One region of the Sinorhizobium numidicum genome, then DNA from elsewhere that is predicted to be linked to it. Evidence: riboswitches for the same ligand, from Rfam matches in the RefSeq annotation. Region 1 holds a riboswitch; each other region holds the start of a gene.

The links. A riboswitch is a leader RNA that binds a small molecule or an ion and turns the genes downstream of it on or off. The one in region 1 is predicted to bind cobalamin.
Region 2: it holds a riboswitch for cobalamin, as region 1 does, so the genes downstream of both, bluB (5,6-dimethylbenzimidazole synthase) here and PYH37_RS22160 (DUF1636 family protein) in region 1, are expected to answer to the same signal.
Region 3: it holds a riboswitch for cobalamin, as region 1 does, so the genes downstream of both, PYH37_RS15410 (aromatic ring-hydroxylating oxygenase subunit alpha) here and PYH37_RS22160 (DUF1636 family protein) in region 1, are expected to answer to the same signal.

Annotation. Positions count from the first base shown of each region.
Region 1 covers NZ_CP120368.1:2,286,683-2,289,952, reverse strand. Annotated here, with positions in the region: gene PYH37_RS22165 (SLC13 family permease) at 1-1,466, shown strand, start outside; cobalamin riboswitch at 1,651-1,863, shown strand; gene PYH37_RS22160 (DUF1636 family protein) at 1,972-2,418, shown strand; gene PYH37_RS22155 (ABC transporter ATP-binding protein) at 2,437-3,270, shown strand, end outside.
Region 2 covers NZ_CP120368.1:2,072,349-2,075,618, reverse strand. Annotated here, with positions in the region: gene PYH37_RS21130 (phytanoyl-CoA dioxygenase family protein) at 1-247, shown strand, start outside; gene PYH37_RS21125 (SDR family oxidoreductase) at 333-1,154, shown strand; cobalamin riboswitch at 1,215-1,426, shown strand; gene bluB (5,6-dimethylbenzimidazole synthase) at 1,471-2,199, shown strand; gene PYH37_RS21115 (DUF2865 domain-containing protein) at 2,257-3,270, opposite strand, start outside.
Region 3 covers NZ_CP120368.1:906,048-909,317, reverse strand. Annotated here, with positions in the region: gene PYH37_RS15415 (FAD-binding oxidoreductase) at 1-464, opposite strand, end outside; gene PYH37_RS15410 (aromatic ring-hydroxylating oxygenase subunit alpha) at 468-1,712, opposite strand; cobalamin riboswitch at 1,823-2,024, opposite strand; gene PYH37_RS15405 (DUF6656 family protein) at 2,324-2,923, shown strand; gene PYH37_RS15400 (L-threonylcarbamoyladenylate synthase) at 3,002-3,270, shown strand, end outside.

The DNA of each region.
Region 1 (3,270 bases):
CCGCGTTCATCAAGAATATTGGGGCGCTCGCGATCATGATTCCGGTTGCCTTTCAGTTCGCCCGGCGCTCGAATGTGCAGCCTTCGGTGTTTCTGATGCCTATGGCCTTCGGCGCGCTCATCGGCGGGCTGATGACGCAGGTCGGCACCTCGCCGAACGTCGTCGTGTCGCGGATGCGCGCGGATCTGACCGGCGAGAGCTTCACCATGTTCGACTTCACGCCGGTCGGCGCGTCGCTGGCGCTGGTCGGCGCGGTGTTTCTGCTTTTCGCCTACCGGCTTGTGCCGGAGCGCAAGAGCCAGCAGGCCGCAGTGCATGACGCGATCGAGATCACCGACTACACCTCCGAGGCGGTGGTCCCGGCCGGTTCTCCGGCAATCGGCAAGCCGCTGGGCAGCCTGGTCAAGCTCGGCGACGGGGGCGCGGTCGTCATTGCCATATTCCGCCGCGGCACGCATCTGGCGCCGCTGCCCGACATAGCGATCGAAGCCGACGATATCCTGCTGCTCGAAGGTGGGCCGGCGGCGCTCGACCGCATCGTTTCCCAGGCGAAGCTGAAGATCTCCGGCGATCGTTCGCCAACGCCGAACGACAAGGCGCGTGTCGAGATCGAGGCGATCGAGGCGGTGATCGCCAGCGGCTCGCCGCTCATCGGCATGTCGGCGCAGCGTCTCGCGCTCTTCAACAGGCACAACGTCAACCTGCTTGCCGTCAGCCGCCAGGGCGAGCGGCTGAAGCAGCGCCTCGGCAGCATAAGGCTGCGGGCCGGCGATATCGTCGTGCTGCAGGGAACGCGCCGGGAATTGCCGTCGTTCCTCCAGGATTTCGGCTGTCTGCCGTTGGCCCAACGGGAAATCCTGCTAGGCACCATCCGCTATGCGACCGTGCCGATCCTCGTTCTAGCGGCGGCCATGGGCGCGACGGCCGTCGGCGTCGTGCCGGTGCCGGTCGCCTTTTTTGCGGCCGCGCTCGCCATGGTGGTCTTCCGCGTCATTCCACTGCGCGACGTCTACCGCGCTGTCGATGGGCCGATCCTCGTGATGCTGGCGGCGCTGATCCCGGTCAGCGATACGCTGCGCACAACCGGTGGATCGGATCTCATCGCCGGCTGGCTCAGCGGTGTGGCCTCGGGCCTGCCGCCGGCCGGCGCACTCGCCCTTATCCTCATTGCCGCCATGGCCGTCACACCCTTCCTCAACAATGCGGCCACGGTGCTCGTCATGGCGCCGATCGCCGCAAGCTTCGCGACGGCCCTCAACTATAGCCCGGACGCCTTCCTGATGGCGGTGGCAATCGGCGCCGGCTCCGATTTCCTCACCCCGATCGGCCACCAGTGCAACACGCTGGTAATGGGCCCCGGCGGCTATCGCTTCAGCGACTATCCACGTCTCGGCCTGCCGCTCTCGATCGTGATCGTGCTCGTCGCCGTGCCGATGCTGATGTGGGTATGGCCATTGGTGCGCTGAGTCGGGCGGCAGTATCGCGGCGAGGCATCCCCACCGCGAATACGGGAGCTTCCAGCCAAATTTTTCTTGCCGCACGTAATGTTATTTTATAACAACGATCACGCATCGCAAATTGTTGCCGGGGCCAACCGTGTTGATATCCGCATCCGCCTCCCTTCCACCCGTTGCCTCGTGCGGCGATTCGTGCCACCAAGAGTGCGATGGTGCTGCTGCCGTGACTCGGCAGTGGCTGAAAAGGGAACACGGTGAGGACGACCCAGAAGGGGCCGAAACCGTGGCTGCCCCCGCAACTGTGAGCGGAAAGCGCATTCACACCATGTCACTGGCGAAAAGCCGGGAAGACGTGGATGCGCAGCGACCCGCGAGCCAGGAGACCTGCCATCGAACCGATCAACCACAACGGACGGGGTGTTCCGATGGAAAAGAACTGGCTCAGGCACAGCGGGCGACCGCTTCACTGCATCTTCGCCATTTTCTCTCCGGCCCAATCCGGCGGAGAACAGACATGGCGAATTTCCGACAGCACAAGATAACCGTATCGACCGATTGCCGCTTCACCGGCGGGCCTTGCCGGCTCGGCGCCGAACTGCTGGCGCTGTTGAACCGCAGCGTTTCGGCACTCGGCCAGCCGCTCGGCGAGGATTTTTCCATCGCCGGCACGGTGTGCATGGCCGGCTGCACGCGGCCTTGCACGATCGCCTTCCAGGCAACCGCCAAGGCGACCTACCTCTTCGGTGACATCGCGCCGGAAGAGGATGTCGACGATCTCGTCAGCTTTGCCGCCGCCCACGCCGAAGGCGGCGGCGGCATAATGCATGCAGCAGATCCTTCTACATTGGAGCGGGATGCGGCTGCTAACCCGTTTTTTTGCGCCGGTCTCACCGGCAACACGCTCGCCCGCACTCCTGCGGCGCTCCTCGTTTCCGAGGAGAGCGTGGGATGGTTCCAGTGACGGCGGGGAGGGTGTCTCATGAGCTGCGTTGAGCAAGGCGCGGCACTCAGCGTCGAGGGACTGGAATGGGGGCCGCGTCCGGGCCTGCGGCTGGTCCGCAATATCGGCTTTTCCATCGGGCCGGGCAGCCGGCTTGCGATTATCGGCCCGAACGGCGCCGGCAAGACCTCCTTGCTCCGCTGCCTCTATCGCGCGGTGCAGCCGATTGCCGGTCGGATCGAGGTGGATGGCGTCGATCTCTGGGCGATGACGGCGCGCGAGGCGGCAAAGACCATCGCCGTCGTCCTGCAGGAGATGCCCGGCGATTTTCCCTTCAGCGTACGCGATGTGGTGATGATGGGCCGCATCCCACGGCGCGAGGGCATGCGCGGCTGGACGGAACGGGATCGGAACCAGGTGGCGCACGCGCTCGATCATCTCGATCTCGCGCATCTCGCCAGGCGCCAATTCGCCACTCTTTCGGGCGGCGAAAAGCAGCGGGTGCTGATCGCCCGAGCGTTGGCGCAGGAGCCGCGCATCATCGTTCTGGACGAACCGACCAACCATCTCGACATCCGCCATCAGCTCGAAATTATCGAGCTCCTGAAGAGGCTGAAGCTCACCATTGTCACGACGCTCCACGACATCAATCTCGCGGCCGAGTTCGCGACCGATGTCGCGATCATCACGGAAGGTCGGCTCGCTGCATTCGGGAGCCCCGAAGAGGTGCTGCGGCCATCGGCCCTTTCCACCGCCTTCGGCGTTCACGCGACGGCACATGCGGCCGCCGAAGGCTATGCTTCCCGCTTTTCCTTCTCGCTTCCGCCCGCCGAGGCATCCAGCTCTCGAATTTCCCTCTTTCGCTCCACAGGA
Region 2 (3,270 bases), 210 kb from region 1:
CGTGCTCTATCCGGCATTGAAGGCGCTCGCGGCCCGTGGGACGCTTTCGACCGGCGAAATCGCCAACGCCATTGCAGCCTGTGCCGAGGGATATTCGTTCCCGACCAATCTCGATCGCGATCCGCCGATAGGGGGCCTGGCGCCAAAGACGCAAGCGCAACTGATGCATGAGGCGCTTGCGGCCGATTGGAGCAGCGAGGCCTTCGCACAGGCGCTTGCCGAGCAGGCGGTAAAGAAGAGAAGCTGACGGACACGGCCAGATAACGACGGGCCCCGGCGCAGTGGCTGCGGGAGCCGAACCGCTTGGATCAGTTACCAGGGGAGGATTTTTGATGAGCAAAGACTATGGCAGGCTGGATGGCAAGATCGCCATCGTCACCGGCGGCACGCAGGGGCTCGGCGCGACGATCGCGGCACTCTTCGCCGAACGCGGTGCCGCCGGCATCGTCATCTGCGGGCGCAATGCTGCAAAAGGTGAGACGAGAGCGGCTGAAATTGCCGAGGCGACCGGGACCAAGGTGGTCTATGTCCCGGCCGACCTCGAGCGGGTGGAGGACGCCCGCCAGGTGGTTTCGGCCTGCGACAAGGAGTTCGGCCGTGTCGACGCGCTCGTTAACGCTGCCGCAATCACCGATCGCGGGACGATCCTCGACACCACGCCGGAGCTCTTCGACCGCATGTTCGCGGTGAACGTGCGCGCCCCGTTCTTCCTGATGCAGGAAGCGGTGAAGGTGATGCGGCGTGAAAAGACGGAGGGCACCATCGTCAATATCGGCTCGATGTCGGCAAAGGCGGGTCAACCCTTTATCGCCGCCTATTGCGCATCGAAGGGTGCCTTGGAGACCTTGACCAAGAACACCGCCTACGCCTTGCTGCGCAACCGCATCCGGGTCAACGGCCTGAACATCGGCTGGATGGCGTCCGAGGGCGAGGACCGCATCCAGCGCGAGTATCACGGGGCCTCTGTGGACTGGCTCGAGAAGGCGTCGGCAAGCCAGCCATTCGGCAGGCTCGTCGATCCTGCAGAGGTCGCGCGCGCCTGTGCCTATCTCTCCTCGGCGGAATCCGGTCTTATGACCGGTTCGGTGATCTGCTTCGACCAGTCGATCTGGGGCGCCTATGATGCTTCGCCGCATCCGGCAACACCGCTGTGAGCCCTCGGCGGAGGAGTCCGCTCCGGCCTTCCGCTCGTCTTGCCATCCGACGACGAGTGTGACCATATGCGCCCGTCAGGTGCCCGCGAAGGCGGGAGAATCGGGAAGCCGGTGCAAATCCGGTACGTGCCCAACGCTGTGATGGGGACGGTCGCGCCAGAGTAGGTTCTGAGCTTTTTCACAACCTTGCCACTGAATCTTGAAGCGATTTGGGAAGGCGGCGCGATCGGGCGATCCAAAGTCAGAAGACCGGCCTGGCGAGATAGACCGGCCCCGCGCGGACGGCGGGAGGTTGTGCATTGTTGGGGATCGAACGATGCTGCCTGACCCGAAGGGCCGTCTTGCCGCGGCCGATGCTTTCCCGCCGGACGAGCGCGCCGCCGTCTACCGTGCCATCGAAACGCGCCGCGACGTGCGCGACGAATTTCTTCCCGAGCCGTTGCCCGATGCGCTGGTTGCCCGGCTGCTTGCCGCCGCCCATCATGCACCGTCGGTCGGCTTCATGCAGCCCTGGAATTTCGTCCTCGTCCGCGGCAACGAAACGCGGGAAAAGGTCTGGGAGGCATTCCGGCGCGCCAATGAAGAGGCGGCGGAGATGTTTTCAGGCGAGACGCAGGCGAAATATCGTTCGCTGAAGCTCGAAGGCATTCGCAAGGCACCGCTCAGCATTTGCGTCACTTGCGACCGCACGCGCGGCGGCGCGGTGGTGCTGGGGCGCACGCATAACCCGCAGATGGATGTCTATTCGACCGTCTGTGCTGTCCAGAACCTTTGGCTGGCAGCACGTGCCGAAGGCGTAGGCGTCGGCTGGGTCAGCATTTTCCATGAGGCCGAGATCAAAACGATCCTGGGCATACCGGCGCATATCGAGATCGTTGCGTGGCTCTGCCTCGGCTTTGTGGATCGGCTCTATCAACAGCCTGAACTTGCGGTGAAGGGCTGGCGCGAACGCCTGCCGCTGGAGGACTTGGTTTTCGAGGAAGGATGGGGTGTCCGCCAGGGCGGAGGGTCTATGCCCAAAGACGTTTGTAAGGCGAGCAAATAGCCAGTGGTCAACCCGTAAGGGCATTTTCGTCTGCAGGAGATTTAACGAGTGTCGAGGTCAATTCTCCTGCAGCGGTTGATAACCTGGTCCCGTCGGATGCTTGAGATCGATCGCGCTTTCCTCCTTGGGAAGGAAGATCGGACCAACCTGGCGGACGTTGCTTTTTGCCGGATCGTAGCGACGCTCTTCCACCGGCCTTGAGCTCGCCCGTCCGGTGGTGGGCTCTATTTTGCCATCAATGGTGATGACCGAGGGGGAGACGGCCGAAAGCTTGCTTGCGGCTGCGGTATTTCCGCTGCTGGTCTTGGCCGCGATCTTCGGAACTTGGCAACCGCAGGTGCCGGGGGCACCGACGCCACGCGCGCGATAGGCGAAAGCCGTCGAGAGTTCGGTATAAGGCTTCCCGGTCGAGGCGGACACCATCTGGTCGCTCTCCTCGGTGGCGAGCACGTGATAATAGAGCTCGGTCTCGGCACCGGGACACCGTGCCCGGCAAAGCTCGGCGTCGCGGGAGAAGTCGGCCGGAGTAGCGTTCGACGAAATCGGAAAAAAAGCGCCGTCGCAGGTGCGCACGCACATCGTTCTGAAGCTGCCGAGACCGCCTTCATCGATCGACGGAACATCGCGCATTCCGGAGCCGTCGAAGAGCAGCGGATAGTCTTCGCTGTCCGGAGGGAGATCCCGAAGAATGTTGCGGCGGACTTCGGTCCCTTCCTCGGCTGCGCCGGCAAACTGGTCCTGACTCGCGTCCCAATTCTCGCTAGGTCCCCCCGTGCAGTCATTGACTTCCATCGCCGCGAGAATGCGCCGGCGCATATCGTCATTGCCGCCCGAAAGCAGCCCCTGGCGCTGCGCTTTGAGCTCCCGGAGATTGTCCTCCATCCGAGCGATGGTGTCATCGAGCGCGGCACAAGCGCCGTCATTATCGCCGCCGATGACGATGACGCTGCCATTGCTGCATTCCATCCGACGGCGATCATTCTTCGCGCGGCGAAGCTCAATGTTCTGGCGGGAGATTGCGCCGGTGAAATCGCGCAGATTGGCAGTGGTGGTGACTGCCGCCGGAAGATC
Region 3 (3,270 bases), 1.4 Mb from region 1:
TCCGTTTCCGGTGCGCAATCTCCCATCCAGCGCGTCATCGACATCATCGGGGTGATGCCGGAACCGGCCGAAACGAAAAGATATTTTTCGCCCGGATGGCGGACGAAGCTGAAATCGCCGAGCGGCCCGAGCGCTTTCAGCGTCATGCCCGGCTTCAGATTGTCGAACATCCAGCGCGTACCGACGCTGTCCGCCTGGGCCTTAACCGTGACGGCCACCGAGAGCGGACGCGAGGGCGAGGACGATAGAGTATAGGTGCGCATCACCGACTCCTCGCCGACGGGCAGTTCAAGCGTCACGAACTGTCCCGGCAGATAACGGAACCAGGCCGGTTTGTCGGACCGGAACGTGAAAGTCATCACATCCGCAGTCTCGGCAACCGTCGAAGTGCACTCAAGCATGTGCTGGCGATCGATCCAGGGATGCAGTTCATCGAAATGGCGGAAGGAGGCGGCCATTTCCATGGGTCATGCCACCCGCGAGAGAGGAGCGGCAGCGCCCTGAAGGCGGTTCTGCATGAAGTTCGAATACCATTCGACGAACTGCATCACGCCCCCCTCGTGCTCGGCCGAATAGGGACCGGGCTCATAAGCCGGCGAGCGGATGCCGAAGGCATTCTCCTCAACGATACGGCGGTCCTGATCGTTGGTTTCCGTCCAGACATGGGTGAGTTCCTCGATCGTGTAATCGACGCCTTCGATCGCATCCTTGTTGACCAGCCATTTGGTCGTGACCTCAGTCAATTCGGGCCCCAGCGGCAAGACGCGGAAGGTGATCGCGTGGTCGCCGAGCACGTGGTTCCAGGTCGTCGGGTAGTGGAAGAGAAGCAGCGTGCCGATCCGGCTCGCGTTGACGTCGGCGGAAAGCTGCTTACGGACGGCCTTCTCACCCGACATGGTGTAGCTCTCGGCGTCGTTGATCAACGGCATTCTCGTCGTGCGGAACTGGCCGGTCGGCGAGATCTTGAAAGCGCTTGGCAGCCCCGCTGCCTCGCATTGCGCCCAATGGGCGGCAATTTCCGGATCGTCCATCGAGGCCTGAACGCCGGTGACCGTCGGAGCCTCGGGGTACGTCCGGCAGAGCTCCGGATGGTTGGCGGCACAGTGGTAGCACTCGCGATTGTTCTCCCAGACGAGCTTCCAGTTGCCCTTCTCGACGATGGTGCTCTCGTAGGCGACCTTGGTTTCGCCAAGGCGATGCGGCGCGAGATAGCCTGCCGCCATGTCGCGGAAGGGCTGAAAATCCATGGGCTGGTCGGCGAGGCTGATGAAGATATATCCTCCAACGGTCTCGCAGTGCACCGGCTTCAGGCTGTGCTGGGCGGGGTCGAAGCCCTCGGGCATCTGCCGCGCGAAAAGCAGCCTGCCGTCGAGTTCGTAGGTCCATTGATGATAGGGACAGACGAGTTTGGCCGAAGAGCCCTTCTGCTGCGCGCAGACGCGCGAGCCGCGGTGGCGACAGGAGTTGTGCAGCGCCCGGATGGTCCCCTGCCGGTCGCGAACGACGACAATCGGATAGTCGCCGACCTGGACCGTAAAATAATTCCCGGCTCTTGGGATTTCGCAATCATGGCCGATGAAGAGCCAATCCTTGTACCAGATATGCTCCAGATCCTGGCGGTAATAGTCGGGGTCGATATAGAAAGCCCGGTCGAGGCTGTACCCGTTGCGGCGGCTTTTCAGCTTGCGCAGCATGTCGTTCTGAATGTCCATGTCCCATCCTCATTCGCCACGTTTCGGAGAGGCAGGACAGGAACCAAACGCCGGCGATGACGCCGGCGCGCCATGTGGTTCCGATCCGGCTGCCCGCCGCAACCAGTTACGGTTGATTTCGCTTCAAGGCTGGTTTCCGGGCTCTGGAGCAGTCCACGAAGGACCAGCCCGGCGCCTTCCCGGACCGATTTGTCCAGTGGCCTTGTGCCGAGGCTTTTTGCTCCACCACCGTTGCGGGGGCAGCGCCGGGATTTGACCGGCTTCCCAATTCTCCGCCCTCCCTAAGGCGGCACCTTGAGTGTGGGTATCTAAGCCGGCGGATAGCCTTGACAACTGCCGGTTCGCGACATCCGTTTCCAGAAAGACGACAGATATTCCGGCATCTGCGCGTCATGTAAGAAATGATATTTTCCATTTGTAAACAACGCGATAGCGGAAAACTTGAGCAATTGGCGATTTTTTCGGCAGCGCAGTCTCGGCTGCGAAAGAGGCTCGCCCTTTTGCGACACCCGCATCGAGCGCGCCCCGGCGGAAAACATTCATTAACCCTGATCACTTAGCATCCGCTAACGGATCAACCGTTTCACCGGCAGGGTGGCGCATTAACGTCGATGGCAAAGCTCAGATATTACGACGCGGCCGAAAGGGCACCCGCCCTGGCACCAAAGGCTGCAATCCATACCGAGTTCCTGAGGACGGGCCGCATCGATCGGCGCCGCCACTGGATAGCCGAGCAGCGGCGCTATCTGACACATGACGAAGTCGCGGAGCGGACCGGACGCAAACTGACGGCAGCCGGCGAGACGACCCACAAGCGGATCAACAGCTTCCATGCTTCGATCCGCTTTCCAAAGATGATCTTTCACCGGACGCTCGCCAACAGTCCTCACCTTGGTTACTGCCATGTGACCGGCGCCAGAACGCATCTGGCCCACTCGCGAGAGGTCACCTGGGCCTTCTACTTTGCGAACTTTTTCTCCGAGCTTGGTGACGAGACGCATTTCTTCGATCGAATACAGCCGGGCTATTCGCGCATGTATTTCGCCGTCGCCATCGAACCCGACGCCTATGATCGGCACATGGTCGTCAATCGCTACGTTCGCGGCAACGGACTGATCTTCCGCACACAGGATCCGATGATAGCGCTCAAGAACGTGCTGATGCTCGGCGCCGCAGACGAGGCGCTGCGCAAAATCATCCGCAACCTCTGACCAGCCCTCGCACGCAGAAAATCGTTCTGTTTTCGCGACACCTCCTTTAAGGAAGCGTCGGAAAGGAATGGAAACGCCATGGCCGAAATCATCGACACGCGCATCGAGCCGGATCGGGCGATCGAGAGAGCCTGCGCCATACTTTCCGAAGGCGAACCGGTCGCGATCCCGACGGAAACGGTCTATGGCCTTGCTGCCGATGCCACCAATGCCGACGCGATCAGCCACATTTACGAGATGAAAGGGCGGCCGCGCTTCAATCCTTTGATCTGCCATGTTTCGGACATTGCGATGGCCGAGAAGCACGTCGAATTCGATCCGATTTCGCGGCGCCTGGCGGAAGTCTT